DNA from 3 places in the Pseudomonas syringae pv. tomato str. DC3000 genome. Region 3 is predicted to be linked to each of the others. Evidence: riboswitches for the same ligand, from Rfam matches in the RefSeq annotation. Region 3 holds a riboswitch; each other region holds the start of a gene.

Region 1 (7,809 bases), 1.7 Mb from region 3:
GAGAAACGTGCGCGGCCCTCGGCCAGAGCGGCATCAAGGTCCAGGGTGCCGACCAGACGCTCTTCGGTCGCGCCCAACGGCAAGGTGACGAACTGACCGCTGGCCAGCAGATCAGCCAGACCGCGCGCCAGGGTCGACTTGGCCATGCCACGCGGGCCTTCGATCAATACTCCGCCAATACGCGGGTCGATGGCGGTCAGGCACAGCGCCAGTTTCAGGTCGTCGGCCCCGACCACGGCGGCCAAGGGGAAATGCGCAGTGTCGCTCAGGCTTGAATCAGGCAAGGTCATCAACTCTCTTCTATGTCCAACAGCAGGTCTTCCAGCGCTTGCTGATACTCGCCGGGCTCCTGCCAGAGGCCGCGCTGCTGGGCTTCGAGCATGCGCTCGGTCATGTCGCGCAGGGCATCGGGGTTGTGTTGTGCGATGAAATCGCGGGTAGCCGGGTCGAGTAGATAGGCATCGGCGAGCAATGCATATTGATGATCGTCGATCAGCTCGGTGGTGGCGTCGAAGGCGAACAGAAAGTCCACGGTCGCGGCCATCTCGAACGCGCCTTTGTAGCCATGACGCTTGACCCCCTCGATCCATTTCGGATTTGCCGCACGCGAGCGTATCACCCGGTTCAGCTCCTCTTTGAGGGTGCGGATTTTCGGCAGGTCCGGCTGGCTGTGATCGCCATGGTAGCTGGCGGTCTTCTGCCCACTAAGGCTTTCGGACGCTGCGAGCATGCCACCCTGAAACTGGTAATAATCGTTTGAATCGAGCAGGTCGTGTTCGCGATTGTCCTGATTCTGCAACACCGCCTGCACCTGGGACAGGCGCTGGGCGAAACGCTGCCGGGCCGGGGTGCCTTCATCAGCAGCGCCGTAGGCATAACCGCCCCAGTTCAGATAGACCTCGGCAAGGTCCTCGCGGCTTTGCCACAGGCGACCGTCAATTGCGCCTTGAACGCCCGCGCCATAGGCACCGGGTTTGGCGCCGAAAATCCTCCAGCCCGCCTGCCGTACCGCTTCGTCTTCGCTCAACCCTTCGGCTACAAAGCCCTGGCGCTCTTCGCGCACTCTGGCCGCCAGCGGGTTCATGTCGTCCGGTTCATCCAGCGCCGCGACGGCCTGCACGGCGGCATCGAACAGCTTGATGAGGTTGGCAAAGGCGTCACGGAAGAAACCGGAAACCCGCAAGGTAACGTCCACCCGAGGGCGGTCCAGCAGGCTGATCGGCAGGATCTCGAAGTCATCGACACGCTGACTGCCGGTCGCCCAGACCGGACGGACGCCCATCAGTGCCATCGCTTGGGCAATGTCGTCACCGCCAGTACGCATCGTTGCCGTGCCCCAGACTGATAAACCCAGCTGGCGCAGGTGATCGCCGTGATCCTGGAGGTGGCGCTCCAGCAACAGGTTTGCCGACTGAAAACCAATGCGCCACGCCGTGGTAGTCGGCAGATTGCGTACATCCACGCTGAAGAAATTACGCCCGGTCGGCAGCACGTCCAGTCGCCCGCGGCTGGGTGCGCCGCTGGGGCCTGCCGGCACGAAGCGGCCGCTCAGCGCATCAAGCATGCCCTGCATTTCGCCGGGGCCGCAGGCGTCCAGCCGTGGCGCGACCACCTCGCGCAGGTTGTCAAGAATCAGCGCCAGGTCATCGTGTACGGGTACGTCGTACAGCTCTTCACCCGCCATCACACGCTCGATCAGCGCCGCAGCATAAAGCTCAAGCCGTTCGCGGGCATCCCCGGCAGTGCGCCAAGGGTCTGTGCTGACCGCGAGCAGCGTGGCAGGACGTTCGCCGGCCCAAGGCTCGGCCAGCTCGCAGTCGAGCGGATCAAAGCCCAGTGCAAAGGCCTTGCTCAGCGCCCGCAACAGGCTCGATTGCGCCCCGCGCCCGTCTCCACGCGGGATGCGCAGCAGGGCCAGCAGTGTGTCGGTGCGCAGGCGACCTTCCGGTGACTGGCCGAAAATGTGCAGGCCGTCGCGAATCTGCGATTCCTTCAAGTCACACAGATAAGTGTCCAGACGCGGCAGCCAGACCGCCGCGTCGGCGTCGCTGTCGGTGGCGTCGTCCAGCGCCAGTTCACGATCGATACGGGTTTCACGGACCAGTTCGAGAATGTCCCGTTGCAGCTCGCGGGCCCGGCGCGGATCGAGCAGTTGCGCCTCATAGAACTCGTCGGCGAGCAGCTCCAGATTGCGCAGCGGGCCGTAGGTTTCGGCACGGGTCAGCGGCGGCATCAGGTGATCGATGATCACCGCCTGCGTGCGGCGTTTGGCCTGAGCGCCCTCGCCCGGGTCATTGACGATGAACGGATAGATATTGGGCATGGCGCCCAGCACGGCATCCGGCCAGCAGGTTTGCGACAGCCCGACGCCTTTGCCTGGCAGCCATTCCAGATTGCCGTGCTTGCCGACATGCACTACCGCATGCGCGCCATAGGCCTTGCGCAGCCAGAAGTAGAACGCCAGATAGCCGTGCGGCGGCACCAGGTCCGGGTCGTGATAGACCGCACTGGGGTCCACCTGATAGCCACGCGCCGGTTGAATGCCGACGAAGTTCAGACCAAGGCGCAGGCCGGCGATCATCATTCGGCCGCTGCGGAACATGGGATCGGCATCCGGCGCGCCCCAACGGGCAGTCACCGCGTCGCGATTTTCGGCCGGCAGCTCGTTGAACGCCGACAGGTATTCATCCAGCGCCATGCTTTGCTGGCAAGGTCGCAGGTCAATGCTGTCCAGGTCGTTGGTAACGCCACCCAACAGTTGCTGGATCAGTTCGGTGCCGGTGTCCGGTAACTGCGCCAGGGGATAGCCCTCGGCCTGCATGGCACGCAGAATGTTCAGCGTCGCAGCCGGTGTGTCCAGGCCCACGCCGTTGCCGATTCGCCCGTCGCGGGTCGGGTAGTTGGCGAGGATAAGTGCTACACGTTTGTCGGCATTAGGCAGGCGCGCCAGTTCGATCCAGCGGCGCGCCAGTTGCGCGACAAAATCCATGCGCTCGGGGTGCGCGCGATGGCAAACCACGTCCGACTGGCTGCGTTCACTGCGCCAGGCCAAGTCCTTGAAGCTGATCGGCCGACTGATGATCCGCCCGTCCAGCTCAGGCAAGGCAATGTGCATGGCCAGGTCTCGGGCACCCAGGCCCTGCTCGCTGGCCTGCCAGGCTGGCTGGTTGTCCTGCGCGCAGATCGCCTGAATCACCGGCACGTTGCGCCGGAACGGGCGCAGGTGAGGCGCTTCCGGGCTCGATTGGGCAAAGCCGGTGGTGTTGAGAATCAGCTCGACGTCAGCTTCATCCAGCCAGTTTTCGACCTGAACGAAGCAGCCCGGCTCTTTGAGGCTGGCCACGGCGATAGGCAACGGATTGATGCCCTGCGCCTGCAGGTGCTCGCAGAATTCATCGATGAAGCCGGTATTGGCCGCCTGCAGGTGCGAGCGATAGAACAAAAGTGCCACCACCGGCTGCCCGGCCGTCCATTCGGCCTGCCAATCGACAAGCTGGGCACTGGCAAGGCGCGGGTGATAAACAGCCGTACGCGGCAGCGGTTGCGGTTCAGTCCACGGGTAATCGCGGCCCAGCCATTGGCTGGCCATGCAGTGAAACAAATCCAGTGCATTCTGCATGCCGCCCTGACGCAAGAACTGCCAGAGCTGGTCGCGCTGCGCAGCAGGCACAGTGCTCAGGTCGCTCAGCTCGGGATCGGGACGGTCATCACCCGGCACCAGAATGACCTGCACGCCACGCGCTGCCAGCTCCATAAGCCGCTCGACGCCGTAACGCCAGTAGCCGATGCCGCCGTGCAGGGAAATCAGAATGACTTTGGCGTGGCGCAGCACCTCATCGACGTACAGGTCGACCGAGGCGTGATTCTGCACTTGCATCGGGTTGGCCAGACGCAGGCTGGGGTAGTCTTCGGGCAATTGCCGGGCGGCTTCGGCCAGCAGCGCCAGGCTGGAGTCGCCGCTGCAGAGAATCACCAGCTCGGCCGGGGTTTGCCCCATGTCGGCGATGCTGTCATCCGGGACGAAACCGCCGGGCTGGGTTCTCAGTAAATGCATGGGTCAGCCGGCAATCGCAGCGTTGAGCTGAGCGTGCAGCGCAACCGCGTCCAGTTCCTGGCCAATCAGCACCAGATGCGTGGCGCGCTCTTCGTCGGCACGCCAGGCACGGTCGAAGTGCTTGTCGAAACGCGTGCCGACACCCTGGATCAGCAGGCGCATCGGTTTGCCCGGAATTGCCGCAAAACCTTTTACACGCAGAATGCCGTGTTGCACGACCAGTTGATTCAGCGCATCGAGCAGCACTTTCTCGTCAGCCTGGGGCAATGTCAGGGAAATTGAATCGAACGCGTCGTGATCGTGGTCATCATGATCGTCATCGTCGTGATGATCGTGGTGGGTCTTGCGCGCGTCGATGTGCAGTTCGGACTCGGCACCCACGCCCAGCAGAACACTGATCGGCAGGCGACCACTGCTGGCTTCAACCACCTTGACCGCAGGCGGCAGCTCTTCGGCGACTTCAGCGCGCACGGCGGCCAGCCCTTCGGCGTCGATCATGTCGGCCTTGTTGAGGATAACCAGATCGGCGCTGGCCAGTTGGTCGGCGAACAGCTCGTGCAGCGGCGATTCGTGGTCCAGGTTGGGGTCCAGTTTGCGCTGTGCATCGACCTGATCCGGAAAGGCTGCAAACGTACCCGCCAACACGGCCGGGCTGTCGACCACGGTGATCACGGCGTCAACCGTGCAGGCGTTGCGGATTTCCGGCCACTGGAAGGCTTGCACCAGCGGCTTGGGCAGGGCAAGCCCCGAGGTTTCGATCAGGATGTGGTCCAGATCACCACGCCGGGCCACCAGTTCGCGCATGACCGGGAAGAACTCTTCCTGCACCGTGCAGCACAGGCAGCCATTGGCCAACTCGTAGACGCGGCCGTTGGCTTCTTCTTCCGTGCAGCCGATGGTGCATTGCTTGAGGATTTCACCGTCGATGCCCAGCTCGCCAAACTCGTTGACGATCACCGCGATGCGTCGCCCTTCGGCGTTGTCGAGCATGTGCCGCAACAGCGTGGTCTTGCCCGAGCCGAGGAAGCCGGTAACGATGGTGACGGGAAGCTTGGCCAGTGTTTTCATCAGGTGCCCTTTGGCAATGCGGCGGGCAAACAGGACGAGAACCACGTGCACTGCACACGGATCGGATCGCCACCGGATCACCCCGCCCGGTTGTAGTGAGAATTCGCAGGCTTTTTGTCAGCCCGGTTCGAGGCAGGTCTCCTGGCTCACGGCAGCGTGTGGCGGGCGTTGAACACCTTGCCGACACACATTCATCGCGCCTTCCCGCCGCAGCAGTGGCTGTGCAATGAACATGACCGTTTACAGTTGCGGGGGCAGCTGCGGCATGTACCGCATTCCCGTCTTAGCTTCATGTCGTAACGCTTTACACATGAAGAACCTCGAACCGGCAAGGCTACGCAGTGACCGCAGGCAGGTCAATCGTTCAGATTGACGATGCCCCGCTGCCCATGCTCTCCTGTGCACCTTGTTTCGGGTGCCCCTCACGGGGTGAAACGGGAAACCGGTGCGCTCAACCTGTTGAGCAAGTCCGGTGCTGCCCCCGCAACGGTAAGCGAGAGAAGGTCTGATCCACTGTGCTCTGGCATGGGAAGGTGACCTTGAAGGTCTGAACGCACACGTGTTCAAGCCCCTCGCGAGCCCGGAGACCGGCCCGACATTTTTCCAATGACACACCCGCGGTGGGCGGGCGCAGTTGAAACCTCTGGCGTTCGTCAGCGGGTTCGCGCGCGCATGGCCCATTTGCCAACACTCAAGAGGGAACGCCATGTCCACCATCAGCAGCAGCCAGACGGCCGCTACCAGCTCAACCCAGACCCAGCGCCTGACCGCCGCCATCAGCGCTGCACTGCTGGGCGCGTGCCTTGTGTACTTCGCCGGGTTCTCGCACATTGCCGCTGTGCACAATGCGGCACACGACACCCGTCACAGCGCTGCCTTTCCTTGCCATTGAGCGTCATTGAGGACAACACAATGTTCAAGCGAATCGCACAGACCGCAGGGTTTACCGGGCTGTTGGCCGCCCTGCTGCTGACCTTGCTGCAAAGCTTCTGGGTCGTCCCGCTGATCCAGCAGGCAGAAACCTACGAGAAAGCACCTGCCGAACACGTTCACGAGCATGCCGACGGTGCCGTGGCTGAACACAGCCATGCGCATGACGAAGCAGCGTGGGAGCCGGAAAACGGCTGGCAGCGCGTGCTGTCCACCACCGGTGGCAATCTGGTGGTCGCCGTCGGTTTTGCCCTGATGCTGGCCGGGCTTTACACCCTGCGCGCACCGGGCCGCACGGCACAGGGCGCGTGGTGGGGGCTGGCCGGTTTTGCCGTGTTCGTGCTGGCGCCGACCCTGGGGCTGCCGCCTGAGCTGCCGGGCACCGCTGCCGCAGAACTGAGCCAGCGTCAGCTTTGGTGGATCGGTACCGCAGCGTCCACCGCTGCCGGGCTGGCCTTGCTGGTGTTTGGTCAGAACTGGCTGCTCAAAGTGCTGGGCGCGGCGATTCTGGTGGTGCCGCATGTGATCGGCGCACCGCAACCGCTGGTTCATGAAAGCCTTGCGCCTGAAGCACTGGAATCGCAGTTCAGGGTCGCTTCGCTGCTGACCAACGCGCTGTTCTGGGTTGCACTGGGCCTGATCAGCGCCTGGCTGTTTCGCAGAAGCAATGTTCACACAGATAATGCCCACTCAAACCATGCCTGACCGCATCAGGCCTGAGCACTCGACCGTCCGCCCCGGCACGCCTCTGGTAGTCGGGCTGGGCTGTCGACGCGGTTGTTCGGCGACCGCGTTGCGCGAGCTGATCGAGAACAGGCTTCGAGCGCTGGAGCTGAACCTGGGAAGCATCACCGCGCTGGCCTCAATCGATCTGAAAGACAAGGAACCGGGCCTGCTTGCACTGGCGGCGCAACTGGCTGTGCCGCTGGTATTTTTCAACGCCGCGCAACTGGTGGCCTGGGAGCTGCACCTGACCCACCGCTCCGCGCAAGTCTTTCAGACCACAGGCTGTCACGGTGTAGCCGAAGGATCGGCACTGGCCCTCGCCGCGCAGCTGGGCGACGGTACGGCGCGGCTGCTGATAGAGCGGCAAAAAACCACTCAAATGACATTTGCCTTGGCGTCCAGCCCGGCTGTGGGCGGATAATCGCGCCGCGCTCATTGACCCCGGAGTTTCCATTGACTGTCTATTTCATCGGCGCAGGCCCTGGCGATCCCGAGTTGATCACCGTCAAGGGGCAACGCCTGATCCGCACCTGTCCGGTCATTATCTATGCAGGTTCGCTGGTGCCGCTCGCCGTGCTGGAAGGCCACCAGGCGGTGCAGGTGACCAACAGCGCGGAACTGCATCTGGAGCAAATCATTGATCGGATCAAGACCGCTCATGCGCAAGGCCAGGATGTTGCTCGTGTACATTCCGGCGACCCTAGCCTGTACGGTGCCATTGGCGAGCAGATCCGCCATTTGCGTGAACTGAATATCCCCTTTGAAATCATTCCGGGAGTAACTGCGACGGCCGCCTGCGCTGCGTTACTGGGCGTGGAGCTGACGCTGCCGGATATTTCGCAAAGCGTGATTCTGACCCGCTACGCCGACAAGACCTCAATGCCGAGCGGCGAAGAACTCGCCAGCCTGGCAAGCCACAGGGCGACCATGGCGATTCATCTGGGCGTAAATAACCTGCACAGAATCGTCGAAGAGCTGACCCCGCATTACGGCACCGACTGCCCGATTGCCGTGGTACACCGCGCCAGTTG
Region 2 (7,809 bases), 1.8 Mb from region 3:
CATGCCGACAGCGCCTACATCAACTACCGCCACCAATACGCGGAAAGCACGCGCATGCATGCCGACCGGGTCAAATTCGGCAGCCGCCTGGACAGCGGCTGGGGCTTTGAAGGCGAGCTTAAATACAAGACCGCAGGCGACCGACAGGACGTTGCATTCGACAACACCGTCGGTAACGGCCACGAACTGACGACCAGCTATCAATATCGGCTCAATGACAAATGGATGCTCACCCCGTCACTGGCACTGGAAAGCATCGAGAAGTCCACGGCCTATAAAATGGGCCTCAAGCTGGGTTACAAAGTGAATGACCAGTTGAGCGTCTCGGGCCGCTATCGCTACGACTCGATCAAACTTGACCGCGACAAGGTCAACCACGACATGCCTGACAACCAGATGGACGATCAGTCGATCAATCGTTACGACGTCTGGGTCAATTACGCCAGCAAAGGCCCCTGGGCTTATGAGTATCAGTTCACCTACTTCGACGCCGATTACATCCGTTACGACAATGGCAGGACCGACTACGAACAGAACGCGGCCTTCAAATACAGGTGGGACAAGCACTGGGTGCCGTTCTTTGAGGTGGGCGACATCAAGGTGGACTCGGAAGACGACAAGCGCCAGCTGAGATTAAGGGTGGGGGTGCAGTACAACTTCTTATAGCGCAGATTGCGACGCGGAGTGTCACGGCACGCATTTCGCGAACGATCTGACTATCGTGCGACGCTCCGCGTCGCATGCGTTTCTGGACGCTCCGCGTCCGCTCTTGAATGCGCGGTGCGGCGCAGATCTGTGACGCGGAGCGTCACGCAAGGCATTCCCACGCGGAGCGTGCGGAACGATAACGCCTGAGTATGATTATCGTGCGACGCTCCGCGTCGCATGCGTTTCTGGACGCTCCGCGTCCGCTCTTGAATGCGCGGTGCGGCGCAGATCTGTGACGCGGAGCGTCACGCAAGGCATTCCCACCGGAGCGTGCGGAACGATAATCTCAACTATCGTACGACGCTCATCCTGAATCAGCTCAGTCGCTGTACAACGCCTGAGTACGGCGCAGGCGCATGCGGCTGCCGTTGAGGTGCAGGTACATTGCAGCGCGCGCGGCATCGACGTTGCCTTCGGCGATGGCGTTGTAGATTTGCCGGTGTTCGGCGTTGATCCCGGCAAGGTAGGCGCTGCGGTCGCTTTGCCCGGTGTAGGCCGAATTCATGCGGGTGCGCGGGATCAGCTTGGTGCCCAGGTGTTTCATGATGTCGATCAGGTAGGCATTGCCTGACGCCTTGGCGATCTTGAGGTGAAACTGAAAGTCGGCGTTGATGGTCGTCCCGGACTTCTGCGGCCCTTCGAGCAAAGCATCAAAAGCACGCTTCAGTTCCAGCAGCGCCTCCGGGCTGCGGCGCTGGGCGGCAAGACCGGCCGCCTCGACCTCAAGGCTCAGGCGAAACTCCAGCAGGTTCAGCACATCGGCAACGCTGGCGATGGTCGCCGGGCCGACGGAAAAACCTTCGGGCGGCGGCATGTCAAGGACGAATGTACCCACACCGTGGCGGGTTTCCACCAGCCCCGCCGCCTGCATCCGCGACAAGGCATCACGCACCACCGTGCGGCTCACACCTTCGGCTTCCATGATGTGGATCTCCGACGGCAGCTTTTCTCCGCGCACCAGCACACCGTCACGCATGCGCTGGGCAAAGCGGTCAACCAGGGTTTCTGCCAGGCGTCGATGGTTTTTTTGCGGGGAAAGCGCGTTGTCCGACATTGCAGCCTCAGTTCTGTCCGATACGCGAGTATAGGCTGCGATACCCGCACAAAACACGTTCCGAGTACGGTTATACTCAGCCCCCCCAAACGGACCGATCACCCTGCCATGGAACACTCCTCTTCCCCCAAAGGCCGCCGTTCCAGCCTGACCCAGCAACTGGTCGCCGAATTCGCGCGCAGGATTCGCGATGGCGAGATCCAGAGCGGCGAAAAGCTGCCCACCGAGCAGGTAATCATTCGCGAAAGCGGAGTCAGCCGCACCGTGGTTCGGGAAGCGATGTCGCGCTTGCAGGCCGAGGGGCTGGTGGAAACCCGCCACGGCATGGCACCTTTGTGGTCGATGCCTCGCAGCCCGGCCACTCCAGTCAGGACCAATCCTCCATCGGCACACCTGGCGATGCGGTGTCGATCATCGAGCTGCGCCTGAGCCTGGAGCCGGAATCAGCCGCCCTCGCCGCCCAACGGCGCACGCCCGAGCAACTCGACGCGATCCGCCAGGCGCTCGATGAACTGCACCGTTGCACGCGCCAAGGCAAAGACACCCTGCAAGCCGACTTCGAATTCCACCGGCAGATCTCGCTGTGCACCGCCAACAGCTTTTTTACCGACGTAATGAGCCAGTTGGGCAGCAGCATTCTGCCGCGCGCGCGCAGCGGCTTCGGCAACATCGCCTTGGCGCATGCCATAGATGACCCGGACATTCAGCGCCGCGAGCAGGAAAGCATCTATGAAGCCATCGCTCATCAGGACCGCGATGCCGCGCGCGCCGCGATGCGCCTGCATTTGATCAACAGCCTGCTGCGCGTGCGCGCAAAGCATTAGCTATCAAGAACCCTTATCGTTTACCATGCCGGCCGTCGGTTTCCGAGAGGAACTAACAGGGAATTCGCCAGCTTTGTTTCAAAGGCCAAAACGAAACTGCCCCCGCAACTGTAGGCATCGAGCCTGCTCCAAGACTGCCACTGGATTCAGATCCGGGAAGGCCGGAGCATGGTGATGACATGCCAGTCAGGAGACCTGCCGACCCGATTCAACCAACTAACCGGCGGGGTGTCCGGGAAGGACATCCGCACGCGTCGGCACCTTTTGCCGTGCCCGGTCATCTGCCGGGGATGTGTTTCCTGATGTGCATTGCGCCTTGGCACCTGCTCCAATGGAGACCGCATTTCATGTCGCTGCCCCGCCTCGCCGCAATCGCCGCCTGCCTGACGTTGTCTACCCTGACGTTCGCCGCCCCCACGCAGTATCCGCTGACCGTGGAAAACTGCGGTTCGACCCTGACGTTCGCGCATGCACCGACCAAAGCCGTGACCATTGGCCAGGCGGGCACTGAAATGCTCTATGAACTGGGGTTGGGCGACAAGCTGGTCGGCACCTCGCTGTGGTTCAACAACGTGCTGCCGCGCTTCAAGGCACAGAACGACAAGGTGGAGCGCCTGGCCGATAACGAACCGGGTTTTGAGGCGGTGATCGGCAAACGTCCCGAACTGGTGGTCGTGCAGCTGGAATGGATGGTCGGCAAACAGGGCGCAGTCGGTACCCGCGAGCAGTTTCATGATCTGAAAATCCCCACGTACATTCTGCCGTCCGATTGCGAAGGCAAAGACAACCTGGTCGGCGCCGATGGTACCCGCCTGGAGCCTTTTCGCATCGAGACCATCTACAAGAGCATCGAACAACTGGCGCAGGTTTTCGATGTGCAGGATCGCGGCGACGCATTGGTCGCGCAGCTGAAAACGCGCCTGAGCGCAGCGATTGCCAACGTCAGGCAGAACAAGGCTAACGATGTGTCTGCGCTGTTCTGGTTTTCCAGCTCCGAGATAGCCAGCGATCCTTTTGTAGCAGGCCGCAAAGGCATCCCGGACTTCATGCTCAACAGCCTGGGCATGCGCAACATCGTCCAGTCCGACGAAGAATGGCCAACCGTGGGCTGGGAAACCATTGCCAAGGCCAACCCGAGCATTCTGGTGATTGCACGCATGGACCGTCGCCGCTTTCCGGCCGACGACTACCTGAAGAAGATCGCCTTCCTCAAGAGCGACCCGGTGACGCGCAACATGGACGCGGTCAAGCATGACCGGATCGTGATCATCGACGCCGAGGGCATGCAGGCAGGTCTGCGCCTGTTCACCGGGTTCGAAGAACTGGCCGACGCCGCCAACCGTTTCAACGCCGCACGATGAGACTGCCTGTGGCGCTGGGCCATCTGCTCTGGGTTGCAGCCATCCTGGTGCTGGCAATCATGGTCGGCGCGGCGATTGGTGAAACCTCGATCAGCCTCGACGTGGTTTTTCAGGTGCTGGCCAACAAACTCTGGGCGGCCGGTTATGTGCTGGACCCTATCGACGAAGGCATCGTCTGGAATTACCGGCTGACCCGGGCCATCGTCGCGGCAGCCTGCGGAGCCGGCCTGGCGATTTGCGGCGTGGTGCTGCAATCATTGCTGCGCAACCCGCTGGCCGACCCTTATTTGCTGGGGATTTCCGCCGGGGCCTCGACCGGCGCGGTGCTGGTGGCCATTCTGGGCTTTGGCGCGGGGGCGATTTCCATGTCGGTCGGCGCGTTCGCCGGGGCCGTAGCGGCGTTTTCATTGGTCGCCCTGCTCGCGCATTCCTCACGGGGCACCACAGCGTCGGTGCAGATCATTCTGGCGGGTATCGCCGGTTCACAACTGTTCAACGCGCTGACCTCGTTCATGATCACCAAATCCGCCAGTTCCGAACAGGCTCGCGGCATCATGTTCTGGTTGCTGGGCAACCTCAGCGGGGTGCGATGGCACTCGGTGTGGCTGGCGGTGCCGACGGTGCTGGCCGGTTTGCTGGTGTGCCTCTGGTACAGGCGCGCGCTGGATGCCTTCACGTTCGGCAGCGACTCGGCCGCGTCGCTCGGCATTGCGGTGCGACGTGTGCAGATCATCCTGATCGCCACGGCAGCGCTGGTGACGGCGGTGATGGTGTCGATTGTCGGCTCCATCGGTTTTGTCGGGCTGGTGATTCCGCATGCGGTGCGCATGCTGGTCGGCGTGCGTCACGCGCGGCTGGTGCCGCTGAGCGCACTGAGCGGCGCGCTATTTCTGATCGCTGCGGATATCCTTTCGCGCACGATGATCAAAGGCCAGGCGCTGCCGATCGGGGTGATTACTGCGCTGATCGGCGCGCCGGTCTTCGCCTTGATTCTTGTCCGGGGCAACAGCACGCGATGAACGAGTTTGCGCAGTCGCCCCGCTCTTGCGTGCTCGGTTGCTCCGGGCTCGGCTATTCGGTGCGTGGCACGCCCCTGCTGAGCGATGTCGATCTGAGCATTGCCACAGGCGAGACACTCGCGGTGGTCGGCCCTAATGGTTCGGGCAAATCCACCCTGCTCAAGCTGCTGGCTGGCATTCAGAAGCCGGGCAGCGGCGCGGTCAGGCTGGGTGAGCAGGCACTCGCCGCGATGAGCCGCAGAGACGTGGCACGCCTGTTGGCGGTGGTCGAGCAGCAGGCCGAAACCAGCGACGCGGTGACCGTGCTCGACGCCGTCGAACTGGGCCGCACGCCCTGGCTGTCGGCACTGGAGCCGTGGAGCGCGAATGACGACGCCATCGTGCGTCAGGCCTTGCAGGATGTGGACATGCTGCACATGCAAAAACGGGCCTGGCACACCCTGTCCGGGGGCGAGCGGCAACGTGTGCACATCGCCCGAGCGCTGGCACAACGGCCGCAAATTCTGCTGCTGGATGAGCCGACCAATCATCTGGACATCCAGCATCAGCTCACTATTCTCGGCCTGGTCAGGGCTTTGCCGGTGACCACGGTGATTGCCCTGCATGACCTGAATCAGGCACTGGACTGCGACCGTGTCGCCGTTATGGAAAAAGGCCGACTGGTGGCGCTGGGCACGCCGGTCGAGGTACTGACGCCCAAGCGCCTACTGAGCACCTTCGGCGTCGTGGCGCACTGGCTGACCGACCCCTTCGATGGCGCGAAAATCCTGCGCTTGCGCTCGCGCTGAGGCAGCGCCGGTGGTCAGTCCATGACCTGCGCAAACCGGCAACAGGTGCGCCGCGCGGCCGGTGGCACTACAATGCGCGCTTTGCCCGCTGCCGGATCCCGTTGCCATGTCGTTACCCAAGCACCACCTGGAATTGCTCAGCCCTGCCCGGGATGTGACCATCGCCCGCGAAGCCATCCTGCATGGCGCCGACGCGGTATACATCGGCGGGCCGAGCTTTGGTGCGCGACACAACGCCTGCAACGAGGTCAGCGATATCGCCGAACTGGTGAAATTTGCCCATCGCTACCACGCGCGAATCTTCACCACGATCAACACCATCCTGCATGACGACGAGCTGGAACCGGCGCGCAAGCTGATCCATCAGCTCTACGATGCAGGTGTCGATGCGCTGATCGTCCAAGACCTCGGGGTCATGGAGCTGGACATTCCGCCCATCGAGTTGCACGCCAGCACGCAGACCGATATTCGCACCCTGGGCCGGGCGAAGTTTCTTGATCAGGCCGGTTTCTCGCAACTGGTGCTGGCCCGCGAGCTGAACCTGCAGGAAATTCGTGACATCGCCCGTGAAACCGACGCGGCCATCGAGTTCTTCATCCACGGCGCACTGTGTGTGGCGTTCTCCGGGCAGTGCAACATTTCCCATGCGCAAAATGGCCGCAGCGCCAACCGTGGCGACTGCTCGCAAGCCTGCCGCCTGCCGTACACGCTCAAGGATGATCAGGGCCGCGTCGTCGCTTTCGAAAAACACCTGCTGTCGATGAAAGACAACAACCAGAGCGCCAACCTGGGCGATCTGGTGGACGCTGGCGTGCGCTCGTTCAAGATCGAAGGTCGCTATAAAGACGCAGGCTACGTCAAAAACATTACCGCCTATTACCGTCAGCGTCTGGACGAGATTCTTGAAGACCGCCCGGACCTGGCGCGCGCCTCCAGCGGCCGCACCGCGCATTTTTTCGTGCCCGACCCGGAGAAGACCTTTCACCGTGGCAGCACCGATTACTTTGTCAGCGACCGCAAGATCGACATCGGCGCATTCGATACGCCGACGTTTACCGGCTTGGCAGTCGGCACCGTCGAGAAACTTGGCAAGCGTGACCTGATCGCTGTCACCCATGAGCCGCTGTCCAATGGCGACGGCCTCAATGTGCAGATCAAGCGTGAAGTGGTGGGCTTCCGGGCCAATATCTGCGAGCTCAAAGGCGAGTTTGAAGAAGAAGGCGAGAAGCGCTGGCGCTACCGAGTAGAGCCCAACGAGATGCCGGCGGCCCTCTCCCGCCTGCGCCCCAACCATCCGCTGAACCGTAACCTGGATCACAACTGGCAGCAGGCGTTGCTCAAGACTTCCGCCGAGCGCCGCATCGGCATTCAGTGGCAGGTTGCGTTGCGTGAAGATCACTTGAGCCTTAACGCGACCAGTGAAGAAGGCGTGAGCGTGATGGTCGGCCTGGACGGCCCGTTCGGTGCAGCCAACAAGCCCGAGCAGGCGCTGGATCAGTTGCGTGATCTGCTCATCCAGCTAGGCACCACGATCTACCATGCTCAGGACGTGGAACTGGATGCGCCTCAAGCGTTTTTCGTGCCCAATTCGCAACTCAAGGCACTGCGCCGCGATGCCATCGAGGCGCTGACCGAGGCGCGCATACAGGCTCACCCGCGCGGTGGACGCAAGGCAGAAACCACCCCGCCACCGGTTTACCCTGATTCGCACCTGTCGTTTCTGGCCAACGTTTACAACCAGAAAGCTCGCGATTTCTACCACCGCCACGGCGTGCAGTTGATCGATGCGGCTTACGAAGCGCATGAGGAAACCGGCGAGGTGCCGGTGATGATCACCAAGCATTGTCTGCGCTTCTCGTTCAACCTGTGCCCGAAACAGGCAAAAGGCGTGACCGGCGTGCGCACCAAGGTCGCGCCCATGCAGTTGGTGCAGGGTGACGAAGTGCTGACCCTGAAGTTCGACTGCAAGCCGTGTGAAATGCACGTGATCGGCAAGATGAAGGGCCACATCCTCGACCTGCCATTGCCCGGCAGCGCTGCGGCCAAATCGGTGGT
Region 3 (7,809 bases):
TGCGACCGCCCGTCGTTCTTTTTCAGGAAATGCTTCCGGAAAGGGCACTGGAAACACTGTATGAACAACTGGCTACAGGCTATGACGCAGTGCTGAGTATCGGCACCACGGCAAGCTTCCCCTACATTCACGAGCCGGTCATTCGCACCAGAGTTTCCGGGGGCTTCACCGCAGAAATCAATCCGCAGCCAACCGACCACAGCGCGCAGATGGACGTCTTTTTGCAGTGCCGGGCAGCACATGTCATGGCGGAACTCATAAGTCACATCTAGTTCGATTGAATTTGCAAATCGCTTTCATAAAAGGCATAGTCTCGCCATCTTAACTAGTCAGCCGCGGTTGTGCCCATGCCCGTTGTTCGCTTCGCACCCCTCGTGCCTCTCGCACTCGTTACCTTCCTGTTCGGTTGCTCGGCCAATATGCCGGTTGCACAGCACGAGCAGGCTCAGCCGGTTCCCCGTTATCAGAACACCGTCACTGCACAGTCCGCAGCGCGCCGCGCTGATGCAGCAGTGCTGCAGGACGAGCTGGCGACCGAAGACGAACTGAACCAGTTCGCAGACAACACCTCCTACAAACTGCCGGTTCTGGCCGACAGTATTCTCGAACGCGGCAAGGCGCTGATCGGCACGCGCTACAAGTTCGGCGGCACGTCGACCTCGTCGGGCTTCGATTGCAGCGGTTTCATTGGTTATCTGTTTCGTGAAGAGGCCGGCATGAGCCTGCCACGTTCCACTCGCGAAATGATCAACGTAGACGCCCCTCTGGTTTCACGCGGCAACCTCAAGCCTGGCGATCTGCTGTTCTTCAGCACCCGCGGCAAGAAAAGTGTCGTGAGCCATGCGGCAATCTACGCCGGCAATCAGCAGTTCATTCATTCCAGCAGCCGCCGCGGCGGCGTGCGCATCGACAGCCTTGATGACGCCTACTGGAGCAGGACGTTCATCGAAGCCAAGCGGCCTCTGGCGATGGCACCGGGCACGGTGGCTGTAAAGTCCACGCCTGTTGCAACGCAGACAACGGCCATGACTTCGACTACAGTCAAGTCCGCGCCCAAACGGCGTAAATAACCAAATAGAACACGCAGAACAAGACCTTCGGGTCTTTCTGTGTTTTTGAGCTTCTCGGCAGCGTAAGCCGCATCCGGATCAGGTTGTTGTGTTTATGTCGATTGTTTTGCGCCTGATGGTCATCTGTGTTGCCGCGTTGCTGGGCGCTTGTGCCAGCGCGCCGCCACCGCCCAAAGTACCCCGGATTGTTCAGCGTCCGGTGGTCACCGCTCCCCCTCAGATTCTTTCTCCGGCTGCCGAAGACGTGCTGTTTCGTGCGTTGGGCCTGGTCGGCACGCCCTATCGCTGGGGCGGCAACACGCCAGATTCCGGTTTCGATTGTAGCGGCCTTATAGGCTATGTCTATCGTGATGCGGCGGGCATTTCCCTGCCACGTTCCACCCGCGAGATGATCGTGATGGGTGTGCCGAATATTCGTCGCGAGCAGTTGCAGTCGGGTGACCTGGTATTTTTCGCCACCTCGGGCGGTTCGCAAGTGTCCCACGCGGGCATCTACGTCGGCGAAGGCCGCTTCGTGCATGCCCCCGCCACCGGCGGCACAGTCAAACTCGACAGCCTCGACAAGCCTTACTGGCAGAAAGCCTACCTCAACGCCAAGCGCGTGATTCAGCCAGCAAGCCTGGCGCAGATTCGACCGTAGTCTGGTCAAAACTTATCGTGCGACGCTCTGCGTCGCATGCCCTTCAGGACGCTCCGCGTCCTCTTGCGACGCGGAGCGTAGAGAACTGCATTCCCACGCTGGAGCGTAGGGAACGATAATCTCAACTATCGTGCGGCGCTCCGCGTCAAACCTCTACGCTCGGCGTTATTGAGCCGCCTTGGCCGATGTCACGCGCCAGATCTTGTTGCCGACGTCATCCGCCACCAGCAAACCGCCGCGCTGATCGTTGACCACACCGACCGGGCGGCCCATGGCTTTTTCGTCTTTGTTGAGAAAGCCAGTCAGCACATCGACTGGCGTGCCGTTGGGCTTGCCGCCGCTGAAGGGAACAAACACCACTTTATAGCCGCTGTGCGGTTTGCGGTTCCATGAGCCATGCTGGCCGATGAACAGGCCTTCGTTGAACGGCGCAGCCAGGGTCTTGCCGTCGGCGAACACCAGGCCCAGTGACGCGGTGTGCGGGCCGACCGCGTAATCCGGGGCGATGGCCTTGGCGACCAGTGCCGGGTTCTGCGGTTTGACGCGTTCGTCGACGTGCTGGCCATAGTAGCTGTAAGGCCAGCCATAAAAAGCGCCGTCCTGCACCGAGGTCACGTAGTCAGGCACCAGGTCGCTGCCGATTTCGTCACGCTCGTTCACTGCCGTCCACAACTTGCCGGTTTTTGGCTCCCAATCCATCCCGTTCGGGTTGCGCAGGCCGGACGCAAAGATGCGGTGCTTGCCCGTCGCGGCGTCCACTTCCCAGATCGCCGCGCGGCCTTCTTCCTGGTCCATGCCGTTTTCGCCCACGTTGCTGTTGGAGCCGACCGTCACGTACAGCTTGCTGCCGTCCTTGCTGGCAATTACGTTCTTGGTCCAATGGTGGTTGAGCGTGCCGCCCGGCAGGTCAACCACCTTGGTTGGCTGTGCGCTGATCGACGTCTGGCCCGCTTCATACGGAAAGCTGATCAGGCGGTCGGTATCGGCCACATAGAGTTTATTGCCCACCAGCGTCATGCCGAAGGGCGAATTGAGGTTCTGCAGGAAAACGGTGCGGGTTTCTGCGACGCCATCTTTATCGACATCACGCAGCAAGGTGATGCGGTTGGCGCTCGGTACGCCAGCGCCAGCGCGGCCCATGACTTTCTCCATGACCCAGCCGCGAACGCCTTTGGAGTCATCCGGCTTGGCGGGCGAATTGGTTTCCGCGACCAGTACGTCACCGTTGGGCAGCACATACAGCCAGCGCGGGTGATCCAGCCCTTCAGCGAAGGCAGCCACCTGAGTGCCGGGTGCGGCCACCGGTTTGGCGCCTTTTTCCCAGCCGATGGCAGGCGCGATATTGACGGTCGGGATCAGCGTCTTGTTCGGCTCCGGCAGCTTGGGCGAGGGGCCTGTTCCATCCGAGACTTGCAGGGTCGAAGACTCGCCGCAGGCAGCGAGGCCGCCGGCAACCAGAAGCAGCACTGCATAGTGGGGTCTGAGTGTGAACATGATCGATCTCCATAAACAAAGGCGTGGTCCAGTAACTGATAGAGGCCCTGCAAACCGTCGAGGTTCAATCGTGTTCCCGGGCTGCGCTGTCGATTGACGCTCTCGGCCCAACCCTCTACCCTTCGCGGCTTGTTTCAGGTGCTCTGCAATCCTCGATTGGCAGGGTGAAACAGGGAAGCCGGTGTGGATCGACCGATCCGATCCCGGCGCTGCCCCCGCAACGGTAAATGAGTCAAGGCTGTGCATCGTGCCACTGTGTTTCGACACGGGAAGGCGCGCAGCCGGGGTAACCCGCTCATGAGCCCGGAGACCGGCCTGAACCACTCAATGGCATCACGGAGGGTGATGCTCTGTGCAGGGCGTAGCCGTGCTGTCCAGTGCTGTCCTTCCGTCTGCTTTCGCCTGCCCCGAGCGGAGAGCCAAGATGAACGAATCCCCCGAACGCGACGAACGCCATCTGGCGCGCATGCAGCGCAAAAAAGCCGTGATGGACGAGCGCATTGCCAGCTCGCCCAATGAATGCGGCCTGCTGCTGGTACTGACCGGCAATGGCAAAGGCAAGAGCAGTTCCGCCTTCGGCATGCTCGCCCGGGCCATGGGCCACGACATGCAGTGCGGTGTGGTGCAGTTCATCAAGGGCCGCAACAGCACTGGCGAAGAAATGTTCTTCCGGCGCTTTCCTGAACAAGTGCGTTATCACGTGATGGGCGAGGGTTTCACTTGGGAGACCCAGGACCGCCAGCGCGACATCGCCGCCGCCGAAGCGGCCTGGGCCGTGTCGCAGGAAATGCTCCGCGATCCGAGCATTGGCCTGGTCGTGCTCGACGAGCTGAACATCGCCCTCAAGCATGGCTACCTCGACCTTGAACAGGTGCTGACTGACCTGCAGGCGCGCCCGCCGATGCAGCACGTGCTGGTGACTGGCCGTGGCGCCAAACCCGAATTGATCGACCTGGCCGACACGGTTTCCGAGATCGGTGTGGTCAAGCATGCGTTTCAGTCCGGTATCCGTGCGCAAAAAGGTATCGAGCTGTGAGCCATTCGTCATGAGAACTGCGTCAATGGGAGCACTGCAATGAGAGCCCCGCGCCATTGCCCGGCGGTATTGATCGCTGCGCCTGCCTCCGGGCAAGGCAAAACCACGGTGACCGCTGCACTCGCACGTTTGCACCGCAATCAGGGCCGCAAGGTCCGGGTGTTCAAGTGCGGGCCGGACTTTCTTGACCCGATGATCCTCGAGCGGGCCAGCGGCGCGCCGGTCTATCAACTGGACATGTGGATGGTCGGTGCGGATGAAAGCCGTCGGCTGTTGTGGGAAGCGGCTGATGAAGCGGACCTGATCCTCATCGAAGGCGTCATGGGGCTGTTCGACGGCACGCCATCCAGTGCCGATCTGGCGCGTCACTTCGGCGTGCCGGTGCTGGGCGTGATCGACGGCACCGCGATGGCGCAGACCTTCGGCGCGCTGGCGCTTGGGCTGGCGCGCTATCAGCCCGATTTGCCGTTTGCCGGGGTATTGGCCAACCGCGTCGGCACCGTGCGCCACGCGCAGTTGCTGGAAAACAGCCTGACCGAAGGCCTGCGCTGGTACGGCGCCTTGTCGCGTGAAGTCGGTTTCGAGTTGCCGAGCCGCCATCTGGGGCTGGTGCAGGCCAGTGAGCTCAACGACCTCGACCTGCGTCTGGACATGGCCGCCGCCGCGCTGGCCAGCACCTGCGAAGTGGCGTTGCCGCCTGCGGTGACGTTTACCGCGCCTGATCCGGTCGAGGTCGAGCCGCTGCTCAAGGGTGTGCGCATTGCTATTGCCCGCGACGAGGCCTTTGCCTTTCTATATGGCGCGAGCCTGGACCTGCTGCGCAATATGGGCGCAGAGCTGACGTTCTTCTCGCCAATCCATGACAGCCAGCTACCCGAAGCCGACAGTCTGTATCTGCCGGGCGGCTACCCGGAGCTGCATCACCTTGCGCTGGCGGCCAACACCTCAATGCAGGCCGCGATCAGGGCTCACCACAATGCCGGCAAACCGATGCTGGCCGAGTGCGGCGGCATGCTTTACCTGCTTGATGCCTTGACCGACGTGGAGGGCGTGCGCGCCGAACTGGTCGGGCTGCTCGCCGGTGAAGCGGTCATGCAGAAGCGTCTGGCGGCGTTGGCCCTGCAAGCGGTCGAGCTGCCCGAAGGCACGCTGCACGGCCACACGTATCACCATTCGCTGACCAGCACCGAGTTGCAGCCGATTGCCCGTGGCGTCAGCCCCAATGGCGGGCGGGGGGCCGAGGCGGTCTATCGCATCGGGCGCTTGACCGCCTCCTACGTGCATTTCTATTTCCCGTCCTGCCCGCAGGCGATTGCGGCGCTGTTCAAGCCATGACCGAGCACGCCTTCAGCGCCGAAGAACGGGCTGCGGTGTACCGCGCCATCGCCGAGCGCCGTGATATGCGCCATTTCAGCGGCGGCACGGTGGCGCCCGAACTGCTGGCGCGCTTGCTGGAAGCCGCGCATCAAGCGCCCAGCGTTGGCCTGATGCAGCCGTGGCGTTTCATCCGCATCAGTGACCCGGCATTGCGCAGCAAGATGCAGGCGCAGGTTGAAGAAGAGCGCATCCGCACTGCCGAAGCACTGGGCGAGCGCACCGACGCGTTCATGAAGCTCAAGGTCGAGGGCATCAATGACTGCGCGGAAGTGCTGGTCGCCGCGCTGATGGAAGGTCGTGAGCAGCATATCTTTGGCCGTCGCACCTTGCCGGAAATGGACATGGCTTCGTTGTCCTGCGCCATTCAGAACCTCTGGCTGGCCTCGCGTGCCGAAGGGCTGGGCATGGGCTGGGTGTCGCTGTTCGACCCTGATGCGCTGGCCGCGCTGTTGAACATGCCTGAAGGTGCCAAGCCGCTGGCGATCATCTGCCTGGGGCCGGTGAACGCATTTTATCCTGCACCGATGCTGGTCATGGAGGGCTGGGCGCAGGCGCGTCCGCTGCATGAACTGCTGTATGAAAATCAATGGGGAGTGAGTCAATGAGTGTGGCGCTGTTGAGCGTCGCCGGTGTGGCGCTGGATGCGTTGCTCGGTGAGCCGAAACGCTGGCATCCACTGGTGGCGTTCGGAGGCTTTGCCAACCGTGTCGAGCAACGCTTCAACAGCGGCGGGCGTGGCTGGCGCAGTCATGGCGTCACTGCCTGGGTGATTACAGTCGTGCCGTTGACGCTGCTGGCCACGCTGTTGAGCTGGTTGCCTTACATCGGCTGGCTGTTCGAGATTCTGGCGTTGTACTGCGCGCTGGGCATGCGCAGCCTGGGTGAGCACGTGCAGCCGGTGGCGCAGGCGTTGCGCGCCGATGATCTGGACGAGGCGCGGCAGCGGGTCGGTTATCTGGTCAGTCGCCAGACCAGCGAGCTGGACGCCACCGAGGTCGCCCGCGCCGCCACCGAGTCGGTGCTGGAGAACGGCAGCGATGCGGTGTTCGCCGCCTTGTTCTGGTTTATCGTGGCCGGTGCGCCCGGCGTGGTGCTGTACCGGCTGAGCAACACGCTGGACGCCATGTGGGGCTATCGCAACGAGCGTTTCGAGCGTTTCGGCTGGGCCGCGGCGAGAATAGACGACCTGCTCAACTATATTCCTGCACGCCTGGTGGCGCTGACCTACGCCTTGTTGGGCAAAACCCGACTGGCGCTGCACTGCTGGCGCACTCAAGGGCCAACCTGGGACAGCCCCAACGCAGGCCCGGTGATGGCCGCTGGCGCAGGCGCGCTGGGCGTCGAACTGGGTGGCGCAGCTATTTATCACGGCGAACTGCATGAGCGTGCGCAACTGGGCGAGGGCGCTCCTGCCGATGCGGACTCGATCGATCGCGGCTGGCAACTGGTGCAACACGGCGTCTGGTTGTGGCTGCTGGTCATTTGTGTGGCGGCTGAATTTTATGCTTGAGCACGGCGGGCGGCTGCGCGCAGCGGCGCAGCGTTACGGTATCGATCAGGCCGACTGGCTGGACCTGTCCACCGGCATCGCGCCTTGGCCGTGGCCGATTCCCGATATACCGGCGTGTGCCTGGGCGCGGCTGCCCGAGACCGAAGACGGTCTGGAAGCCGCGGCCTGTGCCTATTACGGTGTGCCTCAATTGTTGCCGGTGTCTGGTTCGCAAGCCGCGATTCAGGCGCTGCCACGGGTGCGCAGCGGCGGGCGGGTCGGCGTGTTGTCGCCGTGTTATGCCGAGCACGCGCATGCCTGGCGCAAAAGCGGCTATGTCGTGCGTGAGGTCGGCGAGCAGGAGGTCGAGTATTTTCTCGACAGCCTCGACGTACTGGTGGTGGTCAACCCCAACAACCCGACCGGCCTGCACCTGAGCACCGAGCGCCTGCTGGAATGGCATGCGCGACTGGCCGAGCGCGGTGGCTGGCTGGTGGTGGATGAAGCGTTCATGGACAACACGCCAGGCCTGAGCCTGGCGGCCGAGACCTGGCGCATCGGGCTGATTGTGCTGCGTTCGTTCGGCAAGTTTTTCGGCCTGGCCGGGGTTCGGCTTGGCTTTGTGCTGGCTGAGCCGGTCTTGCTGAAAATGCTCGCACAGGAGATCGGCCCGTGGTCGGTCAGCGGCCCGACCCGGATCATC

What was found. Region 3 has a riboswitch for cobalamin ahead of cobO (cob(I)yrinic acid a,c-diamide adenosyltransferase). Riboswitches for the same ligand answer to the same signal wherever they lie in the genome.
Region 1: another riboswitch for cobalamin. It lies ahead of PSPTO_RS16285 (CbtB domain-containing protein); the one in region 3 lies ahead of cobO (cob(I)yrinic acid a,c-diamide adenosyltransferase).
Region 2: another riboswitch for cobalamin. It lies ahead of PSPTO_RS16855 (ABC transporter substrate-binding protein); the one in region 3 lies ahead of cobO (cob(I)yrinic acid a,c-diamide adenosyltransferase).

The regions. Positions count from the first base shown of each region.
Region 1 covers NC_004578.1:3,537,076-3,544,884, forward strand. Annotated here, with positions in the region: gene PSPTO_RS16270 (ATP-binding protein) at 1-290, opposite strand, end outside; gene cobN (cobaltochelatase subunit CobN) at 290-4,054, opposite strand; gene cobW (cobalamin biosynthesis protein CobW) at 4,058-5,122, opposite strand; cobalamin riboswitch at 5,236-5,460, opposite strand; cobalamin riboswitch at 5,519-5,733, shown strand; gene PSPTO_RS16285 (CbtB domain-containing protein) at 5,829-6,014, shown strand; gene PSPTO_RS16290 (CbtA family protein) at 6,035-6,757, shown strand; gene PSPTO_RS16295 (cobalamin biosynthesis protein) at 6,750-7,199, shown strand; gene cobM (precorrin-4 C(11)-methyltransferase) at 7,232-7,809, shown strand, end outside.
Region 2 covers NC_004578.1:3,677,320-3,685,128, forward strand. Annotated here, with positions in the region: gene PSPTO_RS16835 (oligogalacturonate-specific porin KdgM family protein) at 1-666, shown strand, start outside; gene PSPTO_RS16845 (FadR/GntR family transcriptional regulator) at 1,028-1,762, opposite strand; partial or broken gene PSPTO_RS16850 (FadR/GntR family transcriptional regulator) at 1,871-2,586, shown strand; cobalamin riboswitch at 2,606-2,804, shown strand; gene PSPTO_RS16855 (ABC transporter substrate-binding protein) at 2,934-3,947, shown strand; gene PSPTO_RS16860 (FecCD family ABC transporter permease) at 3,944-4,966, shown strand; gene PSPTO_RS16865 (ABC transporter ATP-binding protein) at 4,963-5,754, shown strand; gene PSPTO_RS16870 (peptidase U32 family protein) at 5,861-7,809, shown strand, end outside.
Region 3 covers NC_004578.1:1,874,813-1,882,621, forward strand. Annotated here, with positions in the region: gene PSPTO_RS08905 (NAD-dependent deacylase) at 1-272, shown strand, start outside; gene PSPTO_RS08910 (C40 family peptidase) at 348-1,070, shown strand; gene PSPTO_RS08915 (C40 family peptidase) at 1,165-1,710, shown strand; gene PSPTO_RS08925 (PQQ-dependent sugar dehydrogenase) at 1,876-3,204, opposite strand; cobalamin riboswitch at 3,324-3,538, shown strand; gene cobO (cob(I)yrinic acid a,c-diamide adenosyltransferase) at 3,629-4,240, shown strand; gene PSPTO_RS08935 (cobyrinate a,c-diamide synthase) at 4,280-5,575, shown strand; gene bluB (5,6-dimethylbenzimidazole synthase) at 5,572-6,222, shown strand; gene cbiB (adenosylcobinamide-phosphate synthase CbiB) at 6,219-7,127, shown strand; gene cobD (threonine-phosphate decarboxylase CobD) at 7,120-7,809, shown strand, end outside.